Regions from separate parts of the Pseudoalteromonas sp. SG45-5 genome, predicted to be linked through region 1. Evidence: riboswitches for the same ligand, from Rfam matches in the RefSeq annotation. Region 1 holds a riboswitch; the other holds the start of a gene.
What was found. Region 1 has a riboswitch for cobalamin ahead of H5119_RS10375 (ABC transporter ATP-binding protein). Riboswitches for the same ligand answer to the same signal wherever they lie in the genome.
Positions count from the first base shown of each region.

Region 2: another riboswitch for cobalamin. It lies ahead of H5119_RS06045 (TonB-dependent receptor domain-containing protein); the one in region 1 lies ahead of H5119_RS10375 (ABC transporter ATP-binding protein).

Region 1 is NZ_JACJEM010000027.1:5,852-11,713, reverse strand. It holds gene H5119_RS10390 (DUF413 domain-containing protein) at 1-177, opposite strand, end outside; gene H5119_RS10385 (LysR family transcriptional regulator) at 269-1,132, shown strand; gene H5119_RS10380 (porin) at 1,308-2,240, shown strand; cobalamin riboswitch at 2,296-2,434, shown strand; gene H5119_RS10375 (ABC transporter ATP-binding protein) at 2,681-3,493, shown strand; gene H5119_RS10370 (iron ABC transporter permease) at 3,495-4,499, shown strand; gene H5119_RS10365 (cobyric acid synthase) at 4,504-5,862, shown strand, end outside.
Region 2 is NZ_JACJEM010000013.1:56,678-62,539, reverse strand. It holds gene H5119_RS06055 (efflux RND transporter permease subunit) at 1-34, shown strand, start outside; gene msrA (peptide-methionine (S)-S-oxide reductase MsrA) at 120-656, shown strand; gene H5119_RS06045 (TonB-dependent receptor domain-containing protein) at 894-2,744, opposite strand; cobalamin riboswitch at 2,777-2,960, opposite strand; gene H5119_RS06040 (YajQ family cyclic di-GMP-binding protein) at 3,287-3,769, opposite strand; gene H5119_RS06035 (VanZ family protein) at 4,083-4,436, shown strand; gene H5119_RS06030 (ketopantoate reductase family protein) at 4,429-5,331, shown strand; gene thiI (tRNA uracil 4-sulfurtransferase ThiI) at 5,358-5,862, opposite strand, start outside.

The DNA.
Region 1 (5,862 bases):
TGGCTCAATTGTCTTGCTGTATAAGCCTTTTAAAACAACGCCGTGTTGCTCTAAGATACTGGCTTCTAATAAGGTGAAGTTTCCGCTGCGGCTAAAGCCTCGTGGAAAATTCTGATCATCATAAAATTGACGTTGGCTAACAAATGCTTGGCGTAGTAATGAAATGTTATTGCTCATAGCTTTATCCTCATACCCTATTAATTAGCTGGAGTATGATGCAAGTTTGGCAATTTATTAAACAAATTATTTTTATCGTGAGGATAAAAAATTGGATATCGATTTATTAAAAACATTTGTTGAAGTCGTGCGTACACGCCACTTCGGTAAAGCGGCCGAAAATCTTTACATTACGCAGTCTGCAGTAAGTTTTAGAATTCGTCAATTAGAGCAAGGGCTTGGTGTTAATTTATTTATACGCCAGCGTAATAATATTCAACTCACAGCACCGGGTGAGCGTTTATTGCCGCATGCGCAAATGATTATTACGGGTATGCAACGTGCTAAAGTTGATGTTGCACTTGCTGATAACATGCACAAACAAATTAGCTTAGCTGGAACGCCTAATATTTGGGATGCATTCTTACAATTCGGTATTACTAACATTGTATCGGCCATGCCTGGCGTGTCGTTGGTCGCTGAAGTTAAAGCACAACAAGAAAGTACTCGTTTATTGCTAGAACGTACGCTCGATTTAGCTATTTTATTTGATCCCCCTAAAGTAGATGAGCTAGTTGTTGAGCGTATTTGTGAACTGCCAATCATCCCCGTGAGCGGGTACGATACTGCAACTAACGAGAACTTCTTTGATAACCAATATGTGTATGTTGATTGGGGGACTACTTTTTCACTTTGGCATGCTCGTCAATTCACTGGTAAAACACCGCCTTACTTTAGAACTAGCACCGGGCGTATTGCACTTGACCTAATACTACAATGTGGTGGTAGTGCATTTATACCTCAAGTATTGGTTGAAGGGCATTTAGAAACCGGTGAGTTATTTCATGTAAAAGATGTAGAAAACACGTCAAGGGATGTATTTATTGCCTATCATAGAGATAATGAACAGAAAGAATTAATAGAAACCTTAGTTAGCTTGTTAACGCAAATGACGCCAAGCCTGTTGTTAAAATAGGTAAGTAGGTGCGGTCGTTTATTTGATTTTCATGTTATTTTGGTTTCATATTTAATGCACTTTTATTAATTAAAAAAGACATTAATGTTTCTATTGTAATATTAGTGTCATTTAGCGGTGACAGAATGTAGCTGTTTTAAAAAATTAGTCTTTTGTGATTATCCAAGGAAATAACATGAAATTTGTAAAATCGAGCTTATGCTTAGCACTATTAAGTGGTTTATCTTTTAATGCAATCGCGGATGTCGACGTGTACGGTAAAGCGAACGTAACAGTGCAATCATCTGATGATGGTGAAGGGTCTTTTACTGAGATTAAAAGTAATGCATCTCGTTTTGGCTTAAAGGGTTCTGAAAAAATAAATGATGGCTTAGAAGCTGTTTATAAGTTTGAGTTTCAAGTTGATGTGTCTGATGCTGATTCAAAAGGCGATAATGACGATAACATTTCTGCGCGTAACCAGTACGTTGGTTTAAAAGGATCGTTCGGTCAAGTTGTAATTGGACGTAATGATACTGCACTTAAACAATCTCAAGGTAAGTTAGATTTATTTAATGACCTTGAAGGCGATATTAAAAATGTATTTAAAGGTGAAAATCGTTTAGGTGATTCAGTTAGCTATTCATCAAACTCATACGAAGGTTTTAAAGTACTTGCTACTTTTATTGCCGAAGATGACGTAGACGCCGATAATGGTTACTCAATGGCGGTTACTTACGGTGATGTTGCACTTAAAAAGAGTGCAGTATATGCATCTATTGCGGTTGATAGTGAAGTAAATGGCTACGATGTAGTACGTGCGTCAATTCAAGGTAAAATTGAAGACTTTAAATTGGGCGCAATGTATCAAACACAAGAAAAAGTAGACGGTAGCGCAGAAGCTGATGGTTATTTAGTAAATGCGGCTTACAGCATGGGTAGCAATACTTTTAAAGTGCAATATCAAGCTATGGATTTTGACGACAGTAATGATAAGTCAGCAATCTCAGTGGGTATTGATCACAAATTAAATAAAAACATTAAAGTATTTGGTTTTTACTCAAGCTTCGATATGGACAACAATGTTGACCAAGATTACGTAGGCTTAGGTATGGAATACAAGTTTTAACTATTCGCTAAATTAGTTAAAACACTCCCTTTTTAACCGCACTCTTTTAAGTGCGGTTTTTTTTGCTTTAAATTATTTACTTAGCCGCCCATAATAGACATTCATTTGGAATGAGGTGAGAGTCCTCGACTGTTCCCGCAACTGTAAGCAGCTGAGCTGTAAGTCAGATACAAATGGTATAATACCAATTTTATTAAAAACATGATCTTTCTAGCGAATTAAATAACTTACTAACTCCGTTGAAAATTATTCATATAGAACAAGTATATGTCATAATTTCCGCCTTGTTATTAAGCTATTTGTTTGTCGCTATAATAAATCACTAATTTAATGCAATTGGTATGAATTCTTTTAACGAGCGGGTTTACTCATTTTTTCTTGTAGTGCATTAGTATTTTTATCGCATTTTTGGTGAGTTTAACCCTATCTAGGACTGACTATTGCACACTCAAACGCCATTAAATATATCATTACTAAACGTTAAAAACGTATCGTGGGGTATTGGCAATAAAACGATCCTCAAAAAAATAAACCTTAAAATAACCACAGGTAAATTTGTTGGTTTAATTGGCCCCAACGGCGCAGGTAAATCGAGCTTATTGCGTTGTTTATATCGTTTTAATAAACCAACTGAAGGTGTTATAGAATTTAACAACACCGATATTTGGCAGCTAAAAAGCGATGAGTACGCAAAAAAAGTAGCGGTTGTTTTGCAAGAAACCCCGTCGCAATTTAACTTAAGCGTATTTGACGTTATTGCGCTTGGGCTAACGCCTCATAAATCGCTATTTAGCTCAATAACTAACATTGATAAACAAAAAATCACCCAAGCTATTAACACCGTAGGGTTGGTAGATCATAGTGATCAAAGCTTTGAATCACTTTCAGGTGGTGAAAAGCAAAGGGCGCTTATTGCCCGCGCCATAGTCCAGCAACCTCAACTGTTAATAATGGACGAGCCTACCAGCCATTTAGATGTTAAATATCAAATACAGGTAATGGAGCTGGCTAAATCGTTGGGTGTTACGGTATTTGCATCGTTTCACGATTTAAACTTAGCTTCTGCAATGTGCGATGAACTAGTGGTTATTAAAAATGGTGAAATTACGCATTCAGGCACGCCAAGTGAGGTATTAACCGAAAACATGCTAGGCGACGTTTTTGGTGTCTGCGCCCAAGTAAATAATCACCCACAGCTATCGCAATCTGGAAATAGTATCCCTCATATCACTTACTTTTATGGTTACGAATAATATGAGCGCAGTTAATAGTCGCCACTCACTTGCGCTATTTATAAGTGCTGCAGCTGCTTTATTTAGCTTATTTGCAGCACTTAGTTTTGGTGCAGCAGATACCTCATTGCAAGATGTACTTAATAGTTTTTTGCTCTCAAATGATGCCTCTTTTAATACGCGTATTATTTACGAGCTAAGAATGCCACGTACATTACTCGCCTTTTTAGCCGGCTCTGGTTTAGCCATTGCGGGGCTTATTTTACAAACGGTAACGCGCAATCAGTTAGCCGATCCTTACTTATTTGGAATATCGTCGGGTGCCTCTTTTGGGGTGGTGTTACTTATGGCGCTATCCGGCATTAGCGCAGGTTTTATGTTATCGGCAGCGGCATTGTTAGGTAGTTTACTCGCTATGAGTTTATTAATACTTATTGCAGGTAGGCAACAAAGTGCACAGGTAGAATCAATGTTATTAGCAGGCGTTGCTCTGTCGTTTTTATTTAGCGCGTTTACCAGCTTATTGCTTTATTGGAGCGATCCTCAGGCGGTAGCCGCTATTTTATTTTGGACACTGGGCAGCTTTGCGCGTGCGCAGTGGGCTACGCTTTGGTTGCCTTTATTGGTAATCGCATTATGTACATTTTTAATGCTGAGTTTTAGAAGGCAACTCAATGCCATGCTACTTGGCGATGAGAGTGCAATTACATTGGGTGTAAGAGTGCAGCGCTTTAGAATCCTCATGCTGGTTTTAAGTTCGCTAATTACCGCTGTGCTGGTGGCTATGTGTGGCGGCATAGGATTTGTAGGGTTAATGGTGCCACATATTGTGCGCTTTTTTATATCTCAAGGCTCCATAGCTGGATTACTGGTAACCAGCTTGGTGGGTGGTACATTTATGGTGTGGGTTGATGTACTTTCGCGTTCATTACTAAAAAACCAAGAGTTACCCGTCGGTGTTATTACAGCTGCTATTGGTAGCGTGTTCTTTTTAAGTTTGTTATTTTTTAGAAAATCAAAGGTGTAACTCCATGAAAACCTTAATGGTGCAAGGCACTACATCAGACGCAGGTAAAAGTACCTTAGTTGCAGCGCTTTGTAGAGTGTTTGCCAAGCGAGGGATAAATGTTGCGCCCTTTAAACCTCAAAATATGGCACTCAATAGCGCCGTAACTAAAGATGGCGGCGAAATTGGCCGCGCCCAAGCACTACAAGCAATAGCTGCAAAGGTGGAGCCCGAAATCGACTTTAACCCTATATTACTTAAGCCTAATAGCGACACCGGCGCACAAGTGATTATTCACGGAAAAGCGATAAGTAATATGGAAGCGGGCAAATATCACGACTATAAAAAAGTGGCGATGGATGCGGTAATTACTTCACATAACCGCTTAGCGAAACGTTTTGATTTACTACTCGTTGAAGGAGCAGGTAGCCCTGCTGAAATAAACCTGCGTGAAAATGACATTGCTAATATGGGGTACGCCGAAGAGGTAGATTGCTCTGTAATTATCATTGCCGATATTGATAAAGGCGGTGTGTTTGCACATTTGGTAGGTACGCTTGCGTTGTTAAGCGAGTCAGAACAGGCGCGCGTAAAAGGCTTTGTTATAAACCGCTTTAGAGGCGATATCAGTTTACTTCAAGGCGGGCTTGATTGGCTTGAAGACTATACAAACAAACCCGTACTTGGCGTATTACCTTATTTGCATGACCTCGCGCTTGACGCTGAAGACGCTGTCGCAATTGATAATAACGTAACTAACGCCATAATTAATATTGCAGTGTTGCTCGTTCCACACATTAGTAATCACACCGATTTTGATGCACTGCGTTTGCACCCACATATTAATATAAATTATGTATGCCACACGCAAACGATCCCAGACGTTGATCTGATCATTCTACCAGGCAGTAAAAACGTGCTAGGTGATCTAACCTTTTTAAAAAATGAAGGTTGGGACACACAAATTAAGCGTCATTTACGCTATGGTGGCAAAGTACTTGGTATTTGTGGTGGCATGCAAATGCTGGGCAATACGCTCAACGATCCCGATGGTATTGAGTCGTCATTAAAACAAGTAAATGGACTTGCCCTATGCGACTTTGAAACCACGCTGGCAACGCAAAAAGTATTAACTAAAATAACCGCTACACTGCTTTTAAATAACCAATCAACCCCCTGTAGTGGTTACGAAATACATGCAGGGATTAGCCAAGGAGCAGCGCTTCATAAGCCATTTTTAAGCTTTGATGAAAGCCACCCCCATGGTTTTGCGTTTGACGGTTTTATTAGCGATGATAACGCCATTGCAGGCACCTATCTACATGGCTTGTTTGATGAAGCCGATGCTACATCGCAAATTTTAAAGTGGGTAAAACCAAGCGCC
Region 2 (5,862 bases), on a different contig from region 1:
ACAAGCCGCTGAAAAACCTTTCGAAGAGATCTAGTCTTTTAATTGCGCCGTAACCTTGTTGTTGCGGCGCATACAATTTATGCTCGCCTTTAAACCCCATATACATTTTAGGAATACTTATGAGCTCAACAACGCAAGTAGCAACATTTGGTGGCGGCTGTTTTTGGTGTATAGATGCTGCATTTAGACGTGTAAATGGCGTACTAACCGTAAGTTCTGGCTACACCGGCGGCGAAACTACTAACCCAACCTATGATTCTGTATGCTCAGGCACAACCGGTCACGCTGAGGTTGTTGAAATTGAATTTGACGCGACTTTGGTTAGCTTTGAAACACTGTTAGCAATGTTTTTCACACTGCATGATGCAACACAATTGAATCGCCAAGGTAACGATATAGGCACGCAGTACCGAAGTGTTGTGTATTATCATGATAACACCCAGCTAAAACAAACCAATGAGATAATAGCTCAACTGCAAAGTCATGTAAGTAATCCAATTGTTACAGAGGTTAGCCCTGCTAGCACTTATTACCCAGCTGAGCACTATCATCAAGACTATTACAATGAAAATCCACAGCAGGGTTATTGCAGTATTTTAATCGCGCCAAAATTACATAAGTTTGAAACCGTGTTCGAAGAGTTTTTAACTGATTAATACCAATCTAAATAAGTATAGAAGCTATTTAACGATAATAAAATTGCGCTCTAACTAGGAAAAAACTTTATATCTAGTGGTTCTAAATAAAAAATTTATAACGACGTTAGCGTGTGATTTAATCCGTTAAACTGTTTAGAGGTCTACGCAGGTTGGTATAACTTAAAAGTAAACAGAAAAAGCAAAAAGCCCGATAATTTATCGGGCTTTTGTATTTTTAATAACTAAATAATAAATTTAGAACTGGTAGCTAATCCCAGCAAATACTTGTCTGCTGGGTGCGGTGTAACCTAAAAGCTCACCACTTGCGGCAAAGCCAATACCCGCAGTGAAGTACTCTTTATCAGTTAAGTTTTCAATACGTGCATGTAGCGCTAGATTATCTAAAAGCTGATAGTTAGCAGCAATATTAAACACAGTAAACGCTGCAATTTCTGTATCGTAGTATGAAATTGAATCGCGAGCTGAGCGATATAGCATGGTTAGATTGGCGTCAAAATGTCCCCACCTTTTAGTTAGTGTATAATTAAATGCTTCAGATGGGCGACGCGCCAACTCTTTACCCGTAGTTTCATCTTCTGTATCTAAAAAACTTAAGTTAGCGTTATGTTCAAACCCTAACGCGCTAAACTCAGCACTAATTTCAACCCCTTGCATAGACACACGCGCAACATTTGAAGGTACATATTTTCCCAAATTAGCGTCATATTGGTTTTCAATTAAGTTTGTAATATTATTATCAAAAATAGTAATATCGTAACGACCCCATTTTGTTGTAAGCGTAATGCCCAGCTCATTATTCACAGCCTCTTCGGGCTTAATATCGCTGTTACCTACATAATAGAGGCTATTCGTTACAAACGCGTTCACCAATGATGGTGCTCTAAATGCTGTACCGTGACTTGCACGAACGCTAATATATTTATTAGCTTTATAACCAACACCTGTACTGTATGTATTAGCGCGACCGTGGTAATCGTAATCATCGGTTCTAATAACAGCACTAGCAAGCCATATGTCATCATCATAAAAAGCACCAATAAATAATGCTTTATTATCGCGTTTTTCATGTAATGAAGTTGCTGTAGAACCGGATAAATCTTCTTGTAATAAATTAACACCGCCACTTAGTTCTAGTGTTTGAGTTAAAGTATATAGACCACGATATTCTGCTTCAAAACGTTCAGTACTATAAAAAGTATTTACTGCAGTCCCTGTTTGCTCATTTTCTTCTTGCGATAAACTGACTGAAACACCTTGATTATAATTTTGAGAGCTTTTTTCCCAACCTAATTTAGCTATATAGTTTTCAAAATCATAAGCGTCGCTAGAGTATGCCGAATCGTATTCGCCCTCACCTTCACTATACTGTGCTTGTGCGCTAAATTGACCCAAGTCTTCAGTATGATAGCTTAAGTTAAAACCAATATTTTTATTTCTATAGCCATCATCATCATGATCTTTAGTAATTGCAGCAGTAGGGTCTTTTTCAGTAACATCAAAGCCATCTGTTTCTTCATAACCTGCATTGTATTTAAAGCTCAACGCATCTTTAGCTACCCCACCTGCTAGCTGATAGTTTGAGTAACTATTGCTACCAAATGTAGCAGATAAAGTATTATTAATTGCATCACGAGTAATGATGTTAATAACCCCTGCGATTGCATCTGAACCATAAATGGCCGCGCGAGCACCTTTGATAACTTCGATACGTTCAATGCTATTAACTGGGATGTTAGTAAGCGACACACTACCCGAAGTCGCATCACTTATCCTAACACCATCCACCAAAACCAATGTGTACTTTGCCGACGCGCCACGTACAAATACATCCGCTTTTTGCCCAAAGCCCCCATTACTTACAATATCAAGACCAACAACTGTATTTAAAAGGGAAGGTAAATCGCGTACGTTACTTGCTTCTATTTCAGCACGTTTAATAACATTTACGCTCGCTAAAACATCATTAATTGATTGCTCAAACTTGTTAGCTGTAACGGTTATTTTTTCAATTGATTGTTCTGCACCAGACGCAGAAAATGAAAGCGCAGCAGAAATTGCAACGCCAAGGGTTGTTTTGTTTAGCATGAGATCCCCTACCTTTGCCCACCGCAAAGATTTAAGTAAGATTGCATCAAGGCCGGTCTCCGGACTCAGTAGGCACATAAAAAACACCATACTTTACCGTTGCGGGGGCAGTGTTGGGTTTGTAGTCATCATGAAAACGCACCAACTTCCCGATTATCCTGCTAAAAACTTATTAACTTGAAGCGTTTAGCAAGCACCTTGAAAATATGCCGCTATTGTGAGTATTTTGTTGATAAATGTCAATGGACGTCTATATAGCTAAATGCAGATTTACCAATGTGAGTTATGAAAGAGCAAGCCCATATAATACCAATTTTATTAAAAACATGATCATTCTAGCGTATTAAATAACTCACTAACTACGTTAAAAACTATTTATATAGAACAACTATGTATCATAGTTTTAGCCTTGTTATTGCGCTATTTTCTTATCGCTATAATAGATCACTAATTTAATGCAATTGGTATAACAAAAAAGCCAAACACTGCTGTTTGGCTTTTAATTAACCCCCTAGCTGGTTAGCTAGATTTTTGAAGGTGTTTTAATCACGGAAATTTTTAAATTGGAAAGGCTGGCCTAAATCGGCGCTGCGCACAACCTGCATTGCTTCTTGAAGGTCGTCGCGTTTTTTACCTGTTACACGTACTTCTTCACCTTGAATGGCCGCTTGCACTTTAACTTTCGAGTCTTTAATGGCTTTTACAACTTTTTTAGCCATGTCTTTTTCGATGCCTTGCTTTAACCCGACATTACGAAAAACATTTTTGCCTGCACGACTAATATCTTGTAGCTCTAAACTTGATACGTCCATGCCACGCTTAGATATTTTGTTCGCCAAAATATCAAATAACTGCATAACCTGAGAGTCTGCTTCGGCTTTTAATTTAATTGTTTTATCGTTTAACTCGATAGATGCATCAACGCCTCTAAAGTCAAAACGTGTTTCTAGTTCACGATTTGCGTTATCGACTGCGTTTTTAGCTTCGTTCATTTCTACTTCAGATACAATATCAAATGAAGGCATTGGTTTCTCCTAACTGTCTAATACCAATTTTATTAAAAACATGATCATTCTAGCGTATTAAATAACTCACTAACGACGTTAAAAATTATTTATATAGAACAACTATGTATCATAATTTTAGCCTTATTATTGAGTTGTTTTCTTATCGCTATAATAGATCACTAATTTAATGCAATTGGTGTAATCTTAATTTATGCCGCAATTATAACGCTAAAATAATAAATCTTTACATTTTTCTGCATCTTGTTCAGGTGCGATACTAAATTAGTTTGATATACTTTGGTCTCTTTTTTAAGCGATTTTAGGATTTGTCGTGACAAGGCGTGTTTATCAAGCAATTTTTTTGATCAGTATCGTAGCGTTTACCTTTTTATTTGCCAAAGAAATAAAAGGAGGGGTTACAAATTTATTCCCTCATATTGATAAAGTAGCCCACTTTGGGATTTTTTTCGTACTTGCCATAATAATGGATAAGGCATTTAAGCTACCTTTATACGCACAAATACTGTTACTAGCAGGTTATGGCGCTTGCATCGAAATAATGCAAGATGCCCTTCCTTACAGGCAAGCATCTATAGGTGATTTTATTGCCGATTTTGCAGGTGCAGCTAGCTATTTTTTACTCAGAGTGATTTTTACTCCTCGCAAAAAGAATCCTTATGACTAATATTCTTGTTGTTGGTGATGGTGCAATTGGTTTACTTTTAAGTCATTTTTTAAGTAACCAACACAACGTTTATGTTTTAACACGTAAAGCCACAAATAATACGCGCTTTTATAGTCGTAAAAACAGTGCCTCACAAAAAATAAATGCCCGCTTCATCTCACTAAATCAACTAGCTACACAACCAAAATTTGGCGTGATATTAATGACAGTGAAAGCTTTTCAAGTGCAAAGCGCGTTTGAGCAGGTAAAGCCTTACTTAACTGAGCACACAAATATAGTACTTTCACATAATGGCATGGGTAATGTTGAAGAATTAAAGTCAGAATTAATCCCAAGCCAAGCTCTCTACTTTTTAACAACAAGTATGGCAGGCTTTAAATCGAATCAATACATTGTGCAACATACCGGTGAAGGCCAAAGTGTAATTGGTGGCTGCAATAGTTTAGCGCTTAAAAACATATCAACTATGGCTAACACTTTAAAAAGTATTCCAAAGCTGCACGCTACAAGCAACATACAACAACTACGATTCGAGAAACTATTCGTTAATATTGCCATAAATCCATTAAGTGCATTACATAACGTTAAAAATGGCCAACTTCGCGATCCCCAATACAATTCAATGATCATCAATTTACTCACTGAAGCGTGTAACATTGCAAAAGCACAAGGCCTTAATATTCCTTTAATTAATGCACTAACTACAGCCTATAACGTAATGGAACTAACAGCGCAAAATTACTCTTCCATGCAACAAGATGTGATTAACGAGAGGCCAACTGAAATAACAGCAATGTGTGGTTATATTAATGAACAGGGTAAAGTTTATAATATTAAAACTCCCTATAATAACCAGTTATTAGCTAAAATTCAGGCAAAAAAAAGCGTGGTATAAACCACGCTTATATCAATTTTTAACTTTTATGGACGATAAACCTTTACGGTATCAAAGCCTTGCTCGTGCAACATAAGTGCCTGTAGCTGGCTCATTACGCCTCTATCACAATATAAATAATAGTCCGTATTTTTTGGTAAATCACCAAACTTAGTTGCTAAGCGAAAAAATGGTAAGTGTATTACTTCAACTCCGTCTATCTCAAGTGGCGATGCGTCTTCTTCCTCTGGCGAGCGAATATCAACAACAACCGCGCCCGCTGGTAAATCAGCAACTGACTCTGCTTCTTTTAGCTCTTGCTTAGCCTCAACATCGATATCGCGCACATCCATTATACGTGCATTATCTACAACCGTATCAAGCACATCAAAGTCGAACTTTTCTTCTTCGGCTTCTATTACTTCAATTTTGGCTTTAACAGTCGGCTTTTTAGAAATAACACCACAGTATTCTGGCATCGTTTCGGCCATTTCGGCGGTACCAATTTGGCGAGCTAGGTTGATAATTTCTTGTTTGTCGTTTTGAATAAGC